DNA from 3 places in the Kineosporia succinea genome. Region 3 is predicted to be linked to each of the others. Evidence: riboswitches for the same ligand, from Rfam matches in the RefSeq annotation. Region 3 holds a riboswitch; each other region holds the start of a gene.

Evidence for each region. Region 3 has a riboswitch for S-adenosylmethionine ahead of J2S57_RS05120 (aminotransferase class V-fold PLP-dependent enzyme). Riboswitches for the same ligand answer to the same signal wherever they lie in the genome.
Region 1: it holds a riboswitch for S-adenosylmethionine, as region 3 does, so the genes downstream of both, J2S57_RS01560 (bifunctional o-acetylhomoserine/o-acetylserine sulfhydrylase) here and J2S57_RS05120 (aminotransferase class V-fold PLP-dependent enzyme) in region 3, are expected to answer to the same signal.
Region 2: it holds a riboswitch for S-adenosylmethionine, as region 3 does, so the genes downstream of both, J2S57_RS06090 (nitrite/sulfite reductase) here and J2S57_RS05120 (aminotransferase class V-fold PLP-dependent enzyme) in region 3, are expected to answer to the same signal.

Annotation. Positions count from the first base shown of each region.
Region 1 is NZ_JAUSQZ010000001.1:334,519-339,159, forward strand. Features, by position in the region: gene J2S57_RS01550 (NUDIX domain-containing protein) at 1-16, shown strand, start outside; gene metX (homoserine O-acetyltransferase MetX) at 544-1,710, opposite strand; gene J2S57_RS01560 (bifunctional o-acetylhomoserine/o-acetylserine sulfhydrylase) at 1,737-3,053, opposite strand; SAM riboswitch class IV at 3,145-3,256, opposite strand; gene J2S57_RS01565 (DUF4192 domain-containing protein) at 3,390-4,641, opposite strand, start outside.
Region 2 is NZ_JAUSQZ010000001.1:1,358,042-1,362,682, forward strand. Features, by position in the region: gene J2S57_RS06085 (acyl-CoA dehydrogenase family protein) at 186-1,385, opposite strand; SAM riboswitch class I at 1,647-1,749, shown strand; gene J2S57_RS06090 (nitrite/sulfite reductase) at 1,964-3,751, shown strand; gene J2S57_RS06095 (phosphoadenylyl-sulfate reductase) at 3,984-4,641, shown strand, end outside.
Region 3 is NZ_JAUSQZ010000001.1:1,132,917-1,137,557, reverse strand. Features, by position in the region: gene J2S57_RS05125 (putative bifunctional diguanylate cyclase/phosphodiesterase) at 1-1,682, shown strand, start outside; gene J2S57_RS05120 (aminotransferase class V-fold PLP-dependent enzyme) at 1,753-3,237, opposite strand; SAM riboswitch class IV at 3,275-3,390, opposite strand; gene J2S57_RS05115 (GntR family transcriptional regulator) at 3,825-4,190, opposite strand; gene J2S57_RS05110 (MerR family transcriptional regulator) at 4,303-4,479, shown strand; gene J2S57_RS05105 (hypothetical protein) at 4,476-4,641, shown strand, end outside.

The sequences.
Region 1 (4,641 bases), 800 kb from region 3:
AGTGCTGGAGGGCTGATCGGCGCGCGCTCGCCGTTTGCCCCGGCCTTGTTGCCCCGGCCTGTTGCCCCGGCCTGTTGCCCTGGCCTGTTGCCCCGGCCTGGCTCTGGGCTTGTTCTGGCTTGGTGTTCTGGTTTCGTTCGGGTTGAGGACGTGCCGGCCGGTTGGGCGCCCGGGCTCGCCTTTCGAACCTGCTTGCGGACGCCTCGGTCGCCCTGCGGGCCTCGGTCACCTCGCGCGCCTTTGGTCGCCCCGCGCGCCTCGGTCGCCCCGCGCGCCTTTGGTCGCCCCGCGCGCCTCGGTCGCCCCGCGCTCCCCGCGTGCCTCGGTCGCCTCGGGTGAAGACCTCCCTCTTACCCAGGGGTGACCTGCACGCGTCGGGTTCGGGCCGTCGTTCTCCGCCCTTAATTGCGGACGCGCCGGTCGATTTGGCGCCCTCGCTCGCCTTTCGCTCGCTCTCTGCTTGAGGACGTCCGGTCACCTCGAGCGCGAACCGGCACCTTCCGCCCTACCGTCCCTGCGAGGCGCTCCTGCCCGCTTCCGTGCTCAGTGGGCGGCGAGCGCGTGCTGGGCGGGCTCGCCGAGCAGGTCGACGAGGATCTCGCCGACCCGTTCGACCTCGACCAGGAAACCGTCGTGCCCGTACGGCGAGTCGATGACCCGCAGCGGCGCACAGTCGGGGATGCCGGCGGCGATCTCGGCGTTCTGCTCGGGGGTGTAGAGCCGGTCGCTGGAGATGGCCGCGATCGCGCTGCGGGCGGTGACGCGGCCCAGCGCGGCGGCCACACCGCCGCGGCCCCGGCCGACGTCGTGCGAGTTCATCGTCTCGGTGAGGCGCAGGTACGAGTTGGCGTCGAACCGGTGGGTGAGCTTGTTCGCGTGGTGGTCGAGGTAGGACTCGACCGCGAAGCGCCCTCCCCCACCGAGCGGGTTCTCGCCCTGCTGCGGGAGCCGCCCGAAACGCAGGTTGATCTCCGCCTCGGAGCGGTAGGTGGTGTGGGCGATGCGCCGGGCCACGCCGAGGCCGTTGTGCGGGCCCTGGCCGGGGGCGGCGTCGTAGTAGTCGCCGCCGTTGAAATTGGCGTCGCAGCGGATCGCCATGAGCTGCGCGGAGCACCAGGCGATCTGGTCGCCGGTGGCGGCCGCGGTGGAGGCCAGCACCAGGAGTCGTTCGACGCGGTCGGGCGCCATGATCGCCCACTCCAGGGCGCGCATGCCGCCCATCGACCCGCCGACCACGAGGGCCCAGTTGTCGATGCCGAGGACCTCGGTGAGCGCCAGCTCGGCGTTCACCTGGTCGCGAACCGTGAGATACGGGAACCGGCTGCCGTAGGGACGCCCCTCGGGTGAGGACGGGTCGGGGCTGGACGGGCCCGTGCTGCCCTGGCAGCCGCCGAGCACGTTCGGGGCCACGACGAACCAGCGGTCGGTGTCGAGCTCGCGGCCCGGCCCGATCAGGCCGTTCCACCAGCCCGGCGTGGGATGGCCGGGACCGGCGTCACCGGTGACGTGACTGTCGCCGGTGAGGGCGTGCAGGACCAGCACCGCGTTGTCGCCCGAGGGTGAGAGCGTGCCCCAGGTCTCGTAGGCCATTTCGACGTTCTCGAGGCGGCCGGCGCGTTCGAGCGAGACGTCACCGATGCGGGCGAAGCGGCGGCCCCCCGCGGGGTCCCCGGCCCGCCAGGCACCGGATGCCGGCGGCGTGGCGGGCACGGAAACCTCCTGCGTAATCAATGGATTCAGCTGACCTTAACCGCCCGGAACCCGGCCTCGAGGTCGGCGAGGATGTCCGCGACGTTCTCCAGGCCGACGGACAGCCGCACCAGCCCCGGCGTGACACCGGTGACCAGCTGCTCCTCGGGGGTGAGCTGGCTGTGGGTGGTGCTGGCCGGGTGGATGACCAGGCTGCGCACGTCGCCGATGTTCGCGACCAGGCTGTGCAGCTCGAGCGCGTCGACGAAGGCACGCCCCGCGTCCACCCCGCCGCGGATCTCGAACGCCACGATGGCGCCCGCTCCCTTCGGCGCGTACTTCTGCCCGAGCTCGTACCAGGGGCTGCTGGGCAGGCCGGCGTAGGCCACCGACTCCACCTCGTCGCGGCCCTGCAGCCAGGTGGCCACGGCCTGGGCGTTCTGCACGTGGCGCTCGACGCGCAGGCTGAGCGTCTCCAGGCCCTGGGCGATGAGCCAGGCGTTGAAGGGTGACGCGGCCGGGCCGAGGTCGCGCAGCAGCTGGACGCGCGCCTTGAGGATGTAGGACAGGTTCGCCCCGAGCGCGCTGCCGACGCCGAGGTCCCGCCCGTAGACCAGGCCGTGGTAGCTCGGGTCGGGCTGGTTGAAGCCCGGGAACCGCTCGGGGTCGGCCGTGTAGTCGAACCGGCCGCCGTCGACGATCACACCGGCGATCGCCCCGCCGTGCCCGCCCAGGTACTTGGTGGCCGAGTGCACGACCACGTCGGCACCCCACTCCAGCGGCCGGATCAGGTAGGGCGTGCCGACCGTGTTGTCGACGATCAGCGGCACCCCGGCCTCGTGCGCCACCCCGGCGACGCCCTCGATGTCGAGCACGTCCTGCTTGGGGTTGGAGATCGTCTCGCCGAAGAACGCCTTGGTGTTCGGGCGCACCGCGGCCCGCCAGGAGGCCAGGTCGTCGGGGTTCTCCACGAAACTGACCTGGATGCCCAGTTTCGGGAACGTGTAGTGGAACAGGTTGTAGGTGCCGCCGTAGAGGCTCGGGCTGGCCACGATGTGGTCGCCGGCCTCGGCCACGTTGAGCAGTGCGAGGGTCTCGGCGGACTGGCCGGACGCCACCAGCAGCGCGCCCACACCGCCCTCGAGGCTGGCCAGACGCTGCTCAACCACGTCGGTCGTGGGGTTGTTGAGCCGGGTGTAGATGTTCCCGAACTCCTTGAGCCCGAACAGGTTCGCCGCGTGCTCGGTGTCCTTGAACACGTACGACGTGGTCTGGTAGATCGGCAGCGCCCGCGCGCCGGTCACCGGGTCGGGGGTCTGACCGGCGTGGATCTGCCGGGTCTCGAACGACCAGCCGTCACTCATCCGTGTACCTCCAAGCTCAGGGGCACAGGTGGCAGACCCGTGCCCTGGCGGGCACGCAGGCCCGCCGGCATCGAGACGGGTCGACTGGCGTCGACCGCGCTTGCTGTCGCCGCAGCGACAACCTGGTCATCACCCGGGGCACCCCACCGCGGAACGAGGGTTGCCGACCAGCAAGCCGGGGCTTGTCGCTGGTACTCATGACCTGGATCTGCACAGTAATTGAGCGAACGCGGGTTGGCACGTGCCGTCTCAGAATCTGGACCCACCCGCCGGGCACGCGTGATCAACGTCATTTCCCCGCCTTCCCGCCCTCGACCTGGGCCGTCGTCGTGCTGGTCATCCGCCCTGCCGGTCGCCCGGCAGCTCCACCCACGGCGGTGCCGTGCCGGTGATGCAGAGCATCTCGACCAGCTCGGCCAGCCTCGGCAGGGCGCCCGGCAGGTCCGGGCTCTCCTCGCGCACCCGTTCCATCAGCAGCCGGGTGCGCACGCCGTTGCCCCGGTACCAGGCCAGCAGAGCGAGCACGGTCAGCACCGGCCCCCGCTCAGCCGCCGTGCTGCGCCGGGCCAGGGCGGCCAGCACTTCCTCGCCCCGGTTCAGCAGCACCCGGTCGGGCTTCTCGCTGAACAGTTCCTCCCAGTGGTCGGACAGGTTCGGCGCCGCCCGGCCCGCCAGCAGCTGACCGAGCAGCCGTTGACGCAACTCTCCCGGTGCCGCGGCCAGCCGCACGAAGATCGCGTCGCGCAGGAACGGGTCGTTCAGCGACCTCACCTGCAGCTCGTCGGAACTCCAGCCCTCGGCGTGGCCCAGCAGCGCGCTCCACGTGCGCCACCAGAGGCGCCGGGCCCGCTCACCGATGTCGGCCGGCCCGGCCTGGGCACCGCCGCTCTCACCCTCCACCCCGAGGTCGTGCTCCCGCGAGCCACCGGCTCGCGTCGGCGAAGCCCCCGGATCGTCGGTGGCGCGCCCGATGTCGGCGATCATGTCCTCCTCGCTCGCCGCGAGCTGGTCGCCGCGCAGCACGTGGGCGACGGCGACCCGGCTCGTCTCCACCTGGCTCAGCGGCCGGCCCGACGACGGGCAGCACGACTCGTCGGGGCAGCGCAGCGACCGGAACCCCGTCGGCGTGATGCCGATGACGTCGTACAGCCACAGCCCGGCCTTCAGCATGCGGTGGGGCAGCGCCCGGATCACCGCCGGGGGCGGCACGGACAGCGCGTCGTGCGTGGCGACGAGCGCGACCACCCGGGGCGGGAGATCCTCGTCGGGATCGGGCGGGAGATCGCCGGACACCCAGTTGTCGTGCACCGGCCGCCCGAAGTGCCCGGGTGGTGGCGGCTCGCCCTCCGGCTCGGGCGGAACCCCGAACATGGCGGCGGCCGGGCCTTTCAGCGCATCGATCGCCGAGTCGAGCACCTGGACCACCCCGGCCGGCCCCAGCCAGGCCGGGGTCAGATCGACCCGCAGCATCGAGCCGACCCGCCCGCGCGAGCCGTGCAGCGAGACGAGCACCAGGCTGTTGAGCGGCCGGAAGCCGAGGGTGTACCAGACGGCCGCGATCAGGTCGGCGGGCCCGGCTTCGTTCACG
Region 2 (4,641 bases), 230 kb from region 3:
CGGGCACCGTGTACGACGGCTGACCCCGGAACGCGTCGGGCTGGTTGTCGCTGACCTGAGTCGTGCTCAGCTGCTTCTTGCTGTTCGTGGAAGAAGTCGCGGTAGCCATGGGCACACGGTAGGTCTGCGGAAAACCCGTCGCAGGTCGAGACGTCCCGACCCGAAAAGCCCCGATTCTCACATGATCACGTGCGGGACGCGTACTCCTCCAGCAGCCGCCGGCCGATGATCATGCGCTGGATGTCGGCCGTGCCTTCACCGATCAGCAACATCGGCGCCTCCCGGTAGAGACGCTCGATCTCGTACTCCTTCGAGTAGCCGTAACCGCCGTGGATGCGGAACGCGTCTTCCACCACCTGCGCGCAGTACTCACTGGCCAGGTACTTCGCCATACCGGCCTCGAGGTCGTTGCGGGCGCCGGAATCCTTGACCCGCGCGGCCTTCACCATCATCTGGTGCGCGGCCTCGACCTTCACCGCCATCTCCGCGAGCCGGAACTGCACGGCCTGGTGCTCGGCGATCGGTTTCCCGAAAGTCTCGCGCAGCTGGGCGTAGTCGATGCCGAGCTCGAAGGCCCGCAACGCCACCCCGCACGCGCGGGCGGCGACGTTCACGCGCCCGACCTCCACCCCGTCCATCATCTGGTAGAAGCCGCGCCCGGGCACCCCACCCAGCAGACACGCCTGCTCCAGCCGGAAGCCGTCGAGGATCAGCTCGGTGGTGTCGACCCCCTTGTAACCCATTTTCTCGATCTTGCCCGGCACCGTGAGCCCGGGCGCGACCTCGCCGAAGCCGGGCGTCTTCTCGATCAGGAACGTCGACATGTTGCGGTAGACCGAGTCGGCGCCGGTCTCGGTGCGCACCAGCACCGCCACCAGACTCGACGTGCCCCCGTTGGTGAGCCACATCTTCTGCCCGTCCAGCACCCAGCCGCCGTCCTCGCAGACCCGGGCTCGGGAGCGGATCGCCGCCACGTCCGAACCGCAGTGCGGCTCCGACATCGAGAACGCGCCCCGCAGTTCGCCCGCCGCCATCCGCGGCAGGTAGCGCTGCTTCTGCTCGTCGGTGCCGTGCTGCAGCAGCATCCAGGCCAGGATGAAATGAGTGTTCACGATGCCCGAGACGCTCATCCAGCCCCGGGAGAGCTCCTCCACCACGAGTGCGTAGGTCAGCAGCGACTCGCCCAGACCGCCGTACTCCTCGGGGATCATGAGGCCGAAGACGCCCATCTCCCGCAGTCCCTCGACGATCGCGGCCGGGTACTCGTCGGCGTGCTCCAGCTCGGTGGCCACCGGCAGGATCCGCTCGTCCACGAAGACCCGCACCGCCTTGAGGATCTCCCGCTGCTCTTCGCTCAGGCCCTCGGTGCTCTGCAGACGCCCCATCGCGCACTCCCGCCCTCGGTACGGCCGAATCGCTTCGAGTATCCGGAGCGACGCGGGTCGGCACATCGGGCCCTCATGTGAGCGACACCACTCCGTAACGGCCCGGCTCTTTCAGGTGACCGCCGGGTACGGGGAATCAGGCGTGCGGACTGCAGGTTTTCGAAGGACGGGTTCACGACCGGAGACCAAAGCCTCGCTTTGGTCGTCCCAAATCCTGGACTTGCCGATTGACGATCTCCTTATGTGAACGTACGGTCAAGAAAACCATCCAGAGCGGCTGAGAGACCTGGCTCGACGACGCCGCAGCAACCACCCGACATCCAGCAGATGCCGGGGCCGGTGCTACCGCCAGGACCGATGGAGGAGAACATGCGAGCGCAGCCACCGCCCGGAGGTTCCACGGTCACGAGAGCGACCGTGAAGAGCCTCACCCGGCGTGCCTACGTCGATCTGCTGCGGACCGCCAGCGCCGCCTGTCGGTAGTAACCGTCCAGATCCGCCGCTCGCCCACCGAAGACCACAACGTCACCGATCGTCCCTGTCCGCCGGATACGGCCGATCGGGTGATGCGCGCGGTCATGGGGTGTGCCCGCTACCGCCCGTCACCCCTTCAAGGCCGTCAGTCAATCCCGGAGGAACCACTCGTGAGCACCGACACCGCCCAGACCGGCGCCGGTACCGTCTTCCCGCCGAAGCCGAAGCGCTCGGAGGGACAGTGGGCCCTGGGCGAGACCACCCCTCTGACGCCGAACGAGAAGTGGAAGGCGGAAGAGGGTGGTCTCGCGGTGCGTGAGCGCATCGACGCCTACGCCCGGGGCGGTTTCGCGAGCATCCCGGGTGACGACCTGCGGGGCCGGATGCGCTGGTGGGGTCTTTACACCCAGCGCAAGCCCGGGATCCACGGCGGACGCACCGCCTCGCTGGAGCCGCACGAGCTGGACGACGAGTACTTCATGCTCCGCGTCCGCACCGACGGTGGCGCCGTCGACCTGAACCAGTTGCGCACGCTCGCCGACCTCTCCACCCGGTACGCGCGGGACACCGCGGACGTCACCGACCGGCAGAACATCCAGTACCACTGGATCCGGATCGAGGACATGCCGGAGATCTGGTCGCGTCTGGGCGATGCGGGCCTCATCACCACCGATGCCTGCGGTGACACGCCGCGCGTGATCCTCGGTTCGCCGGTCGCCGGAGTGGCCGCCGACGAGATCATCGACGGGACGCCGGCGCTGCTCAAGATCCGCGAGCTCTTCGTGGGTGACGAGGAACTGCAGAACCTGCCGCGCAAGTTCAAGACGGCCATCAGCGGCAACCCGAGCCAGGACGTGGCCCACGAGATCCACGACATCGCCTTCGTGGGCGTGAACCACCCCGAGCACGGGCCGGGTTTCGACCTCTGGGTCGGCGGGGGCCTGAGCACCAACCCGATGCTGGCCAAGCGCCTGGGTGCCTGGGTGCCGCTCGACGAGGTGCACGAGGTCTGGCACGGCGTCATCAAGATCTTCCGCGACTACGGCTACCGCCGTCTGCGCAACCGGGCCCGCCTGAAGTTCCTGATGGCCGACTGGGGCCCGGAGGTCTTCCGCGAGGTGCTCGAGCAGGAGTACCTGGGGCGCAAGCTCATTGACGGCCCCGCCCCGGAACTCCCGGCGGGCTCGCGGCACGACCACGTCGGGGTGCACCGGCAGAAGAACGGCAAGTTCTACGTCGGGATCACCCCGGTCGTCGGCCGGGTCAGCGGCACCGTGCTGGCGAAGCTGGCGGACGCGGCGGAGAAGGCGGGCAGCAACCGCCTGCGGTTCACGCCGCAGCAGAAGATCGTGATCCTCGACGTGGTGGCCTCCAAGGTGCCCGACCTGCTCGACGAGCTCGAGGAGATCGGGCTCTCCGCAAGGGCTTCCGCGTTCCGGCGGGGCACGATGGCCTGCACCGGGATCGAGTTCTGCAAGCTGGCGATCACGGCGACCAAGTCGACCGCGACCACGCTGGTGAGTGAGCTGGAGAACCGGCTGGCCGACGTGCCGGAACTGTTCACGCTCGACGGGCCGAGCCTGTCGATCAACATGAACGGCTGCCCGAACTCCTGCGCCCGCGCCCAGATCGCCGACATCGGCCTGAAGGGTGTCCAGCTGCCGAATCCGGCCGACCCGCAGGGCGAAACGGTCGACGGCTTCCAGATCCACCTTGGCGGTGGGCTCGGCGTGCACGCCGGGTTCGGCCGCAAGGTCCGGGGCCTGAAGTCGACGGCGGCCGACCTGCCCGACTACGTCGAGCGTCTCGTGCGCCGCTGGATCGCTCAGCGCAAGGACGACGAGACCTTCGCGGCCTGGGTGATCCGGGCCGACGAGGCCGATCTGGCGTGAGCGAGACGACGAGAGCGGTTCCGTACTGCTGCCCGTTCTGCGCTGAGGAAGACCTGCGACCGGTCGCGAGCGGCACGGTCGAGGGTCTCACCCGCGGCGGCTGGCACTGCCGGAGCTGTCTTCGCCTGTTCAGCCTGAGCTTTCACGGACTGCACCAGCCGGCGCAGCTCGATTCCCCCATTCCTGAAACGTCATCCACTCATGCGGGCTCCCGCCTAGGAGAGTGACAGCAATGATCGGATCCCTGATCAGCCGGCCCGAGGACGTCGCGGCCGCCCTGGAGAACGACCCCGAAGGTTTCGCGGCCGAGGCCAACTCGGTGCTCGAGGGTGCCGACCCGCTCACCGTTCTGGGCTGGGCCGGAAAGGCTTTCGGCAAGAGCCTGGTGATCACGGCGTCGATGGGTGACACCGCGCTGGCCCACCTGACCTCGCGGGCCGTGCCGGGCACCGACATGCTCTTCGTCGACACCGGATACCACTTCGCCGAGACGATCGGCACCGCGCAGGCCGTGCAGGCCTCGTACCCGCTGCGCATGCTCAGCATCCGGCCCAAGGAGTCGGTGGAGGAGCACGAGGCCAAGCGCGGGAAGCTCTGGCAGACCGACCCGGACGCCTGCTGCAAGATGCGCAAGGTGGCCCCGCTGAACAACGCACTGCGCGGATACCGGGCCTGGGCCACGGGTCTTCGCCGGGTCGAGTCCCCCGACCGCGCGAACACGCCGGTGGTGCGCTGGGACGCGAAGCGGGACCTGCTGAAGCTCGCGCCGATCGCGGCCTGGACCGACGACGACGTGGAGAGCTACCAGGACGCGCACCCCGAGGTGCTCAGCAATCCGTTGCTGCAGCTGGGATATCGCTCGATCGGCTGCTCCACCTGCACCCGGGCGG
Region 3 (4,641 bases):
CCGGCATGCTCCTGGACCCGGGCACGGCGGTCGGCGATCGCGCCCTGCACTGGCAGTCGATGGCGCTCTGGGCGATCGCCTGGCCCCTGGTCGCGATCGGCCTGATCCGCTACCGCCGCTCCAACCCGACCGCCGACTCCGACAGCGTCCGTGATCGCCAGGAGGTGGTGGCTGCCCAGGTCACCGTGCTGCTGACCGCCGTGACGGTGGTCGCCGGAATGCTGGTCGGACGCCACCGCGGGCTGGCCCTCGACCCCGGAACCGTGCTGCTCCTCACCGGTCTCGGCCTGCTGCTCCTGATCCGCGAGCTCACCAGTGCCTACCTGCGTCTGCGCCTCACCGAACGGCTGCGCACCCAGGCCTTCTACGACGCGCTCACCGGCCTGCCCAACCGCCGGGCCCTGATCGACCGGATCACCGAGCTGCGCCACGGAACCACCCCGTGGGCCGTGCTCACCCTCGACATCGACGGGTTCAAGGAGATGAACGACCTGCTCGGGCAGAGCGGGGGAGACCGTCTCCTGGTCGCCGCGGCGGGCGCCCTGCGCGAGTTCGCCTCGTCCGACGTCACGGTCGCGCGCATCGGGGCCGACGAGTTCGCGCTCCTGGCCCCCGGCGACCTCAAGGCCGGTTCCCAGCTGGGCGACCGGGTGCGGGGTGCGGTCGGCGCCGCCCTCGAGCGCGAGTGTCCCGGCGCTGGCCTGTCGGCCAGTATCGGGGTGGGTCGCCTGGTGCGCGGTGACCTCCTGCTTGAGGACGCGTCGGTCTCGGCTCTCGGGGACGGTAACCGGATCGAAGGGCTGGCCGAGTCGGCGGCCGCGCTCGCCGCCGCCAAGGCGTCGGGGCGTAACTCGGTGGAGATCTACACCGGTGCGGTCGCCGCCTCCCGCGAACGCCGGCTGCGCCTGGAACAACGGCTGCGCCTGGCCATCGCCGCCGGATCGGTGCACACGGTCGGGCAGCCGATCGTCGACCTCACCGACGGCCGGCTGATCAGCTTCGAGTCGCTGGCCCGGTGGACCGACGAGGAACTCGGCCCGATCCCGCCGGACGAGTTCATCGCGGTGGCCGAGCAGACCGGCATGGTCGTGGCGCTCGGCGAGCAGCTGCTCAGCGAGACGCTGCTCTCGGCGTCGGAGGCCGGGGTGTTCTCGGCGGGGCTCAGCGTCTCGGTCAACGCGTCCCCGATCCAGCTGCGCGCACCCGGTTTCGTGGATCTGATGCGTCACCACCTGACCCGCCTGGGCATCCCGCCGGACCGGATCGTCGTCGAGATCACCGAGGCCATCCTGGTGGACGAGGGGGACCCGGCCATCCCCGTGCTCGCCGAGCTGCGCGGGCTGGGCGTCGAGCTGGCGATCGACGACTTCGGCACCGGGTACTCGGCGCTGGGCTACCTGCGGCGACTTCCGGTGCAGGTGCTGAAGTTCGACAAGTCGCTCACCCAGAGCCTGAACTCCGAGGCCAAGACCGTCGCGATCGTGGACGGGGTGATCCGGATGTCCCACCGCCTGGGTATCCGGGTGGTCATGGAGGGCATCGAGGAGGAGCACGAGGCCGAGCGCTGCCGTGCGGTCGCCGCCGACCGGGGGCAGGGCTGGCTCTACGGCCGGCCGATGCCCTGGACCCAGGTGGCCGTCGCGGTGGCGGCGCAGGAGTCGTCGGTGCGGCGGTCGTCCTGAGTTCTGGTTCTGGGCGGCCAGGCATGGAAAAGCCCCGGGAACTGAGGTTCCCGGGGCTTTTCCGGAGGTCCTAGAAGCCGCACTCCGAGTTGCCGTCGACCGGGTTGGTCTCGCCCCACGTCGACCAGCTCGGGGCCGGGCGGTCGTCGTTCACCGGGGTCCAGGCACCGTCGATCTGCTCGTAGCTGAGCTTCTCGCCCTCGGTGACCAGGGTGCGCACGGCGTGCACCAGGCGCTCGGCGTCTTCGCTGCGCGAGCCCAGGCCGAGGCTGGCGCGCAGCGCGCCACCCGTGACGCCCAGCCGGTTGAGCAGCGGGTGCGCGCAGAACTTGCCGTCGCGCACACCGACACCGTGCTCGGCCGACAGGTACACGGCGACCCGGGCGGCCTCGTGACCCTCGACCGTGAAGCCGACCACGCCGACCCGCTCGGTGCTGTCCGACCACGCGCGCAGCACGCGCACCTGCGGGATCGACTCCAGACCCTCGAGAAGCCGCTCGGACAGAGCCGCTTCGTGCTCCTCGATCGCACCTTCGGGCAGCTCGGCGATCGCCCGGCAGGCCGCGGCCAGGGCCGCCGCGCCGAGCACGTTGGGGGTACCGCCCTCGTGCCGCGCCACCCCGGTGGTCCAGGTGGCCCGGCCCTCGGCGTTGACCGCGCGCACCGCGCCACCCCCGAGCTGGTGCGGCGGCGCCACGTCCAGCCAGTCGGAGCGACCGATCAGCACGCCGGAACCGAACGGGGCGTAGAGCTTGTGGCCCGAGAAGGCCAGGTAGTCGATGTCCAGCGCCGCGATGTCGACGCGGCGGTGCGGCACCAGCTGGGCGCCGTCGACCACGATGCGGGCGCCGTGAGCGTGCGCGATGCGGGCGATCTCAGCGACCGGGAGGATCTCACCGGTCACGTTGCTACATCCGGTCACCGCGACCAGCGCCGCCGGCCGCTCGGCCAGCGCGGCCTCCAGCGCCGCGACCGTCTCGGCCACCGTGGCCGCCGTCGGGATCAGCCGGTGCGCGCCACTCGTCCAGGGCAGCAGGTTGGCGTGGTGCTCGACGTCCAGCACGATCACCTCGCCGGCGCCCGGACCGTCTTGCGGGACCGAGGCGGCCAGCAGGTTCAGCGCGTCGGTGGTGTTGCGCGTGAAGATCGTGAGGTCGCCCGGTCGGGCCCCGACGAACGCGCCCACGGTCTGCCGGGCGCTCTCGTACAGCGCCGTGCTGACCTGCGAGGCGTAACCGGCGCCGCGGTGCACGCTGGCGTAGTACGGCAGCACCTCGGCCACGTGATCGGCCACGGCCTGCAGGGCGGGGGCGCTCGCGGCGTAGTCGAGGTTCACGGCCCGGGCCGTGCGGCCGGTCGTGCCCGGCGTGCCATCACCGGCCAGCGGCGCGGCCAGGTTGCCACCGACGACGGGCAGGAGCGGGCCGATCGGGAGCCGGGCGGGGGCGCTCGCGCGGGCGGCCTCGGGGGAGGTGTACGTGGCGATGCCGCCGGCCGGGGTGGCCACACCCTGGGTCTGGCGGTAGCGGGAGTTGCGGAAGGTGGACGCAGACATGGCGGTGCTCCTCGGATCTGGGACCCGATGCCGTCCGGGTCCGCGCTTGCAGCGGACCGGGTTCGGCCGCCGCCAGGTCTTCACCCGGAGCACCCCACCGCGGAGGAGGGTTGCCGGCCAGCAAGCCGGGGCTATGCGCTGGCACTCATGACCTGCGTCCACGTTAGGTGACGTTCTGGAAACGCTCAAGGGGTGATCCCCCAGGTCTCGCTCTGCGAGACGCGGGCGGGCCCGGGTTCGCCCGAGGGGCGTAAACGCCTGTGGTGAGCCGGGAATCGGTCGGCGACCGGAGCGTCCGCCATTGAAGGCCTGTGGCACATGTCACTCGTGTTGAAATGGTGGTGACAGCGGGTGTCGCCGCCCGGTGCTGGGATACAGCACTGCTGGTGCGCGAGGGGGGACTCGAACCCGAGTAGCTCGCTCCCCGTCCACCTGTGCAGACGCCGTTCGTGCAGGTCAGGCAGCTTCTGCTGCCGCCTGATCATGCGCTTTATCTCCGTTTCGAGCCCAGTTTGAGCCCTTTCAGGAGGCCAGCGTATTGCCTCGGCAATGGGTGGACGGGGTGCTCCTGGCTTCCCCTGCGGGCGCTACTTCTGGCGACGCTCCAAGCGGTCCAGTCGCTTGATGATGTCCTGGAGTAAGGGGAGGGCGTCGTCGAGCTTCTCCTCGATCGACTCCAGTCGATCGGTCGACAACCGGCGCGGAAGCGCAGCTACGGGATCGTCGGGGATCGTGTCCGCGACGAAGTGCCCAGCCCGTCCGCGCGCCACCAGGTAGCCCTGTTGCACCAGTTCCTGGAAGGCGAGCCGAGTGGCGCCGACGCTCGCTTCGTACTTCTGTGCGGTCGCGTCGATGGAGCCGATGGACTGCCCCGGCTTCAGCTCCCCGTCGACGATCCCCTGTCGGATCGTCTCCGCCACATCGTTCTTTCCCGCCACTCGCTCCTCCTGCATATATGCACCTGCGGTACATGGTCGCAGGAATGGGTTGCCTCTTCCATCTTCATGTATGTACTGTGTGCTTAAAGAAGTGCAGGACTTACATGAAGATCAGGAGGTGCAGCCGATGCAGGTCCCCGATGTCGCCAGAGCGGTCGGGCGCGACGAATCCACGGTGTTGCGCTGGATCTACTCCGGCCAGCTCCCCGCCAGCCGCAAGCTGCGCGGCCCCTGGAACGTCTGCGACGCCGCCGTTGCCGCGCTCGTTGCTGGCGACCCGTACGCCGATCAGGTCGCAGCGTGAGTGCCGCGACCGTCGAAACCAAAGAGCGTCGACCGATCTTCACGATCTCCAGGATCGGCGAAAGCTTGCTGGTGGCCCGACTTCTGGCCGCGATCGCCGTAGTGGGCGAACTGGGGCACGAGAACTTCGACATCGTCCCCGACCCCAGCCACATCCCCGCCG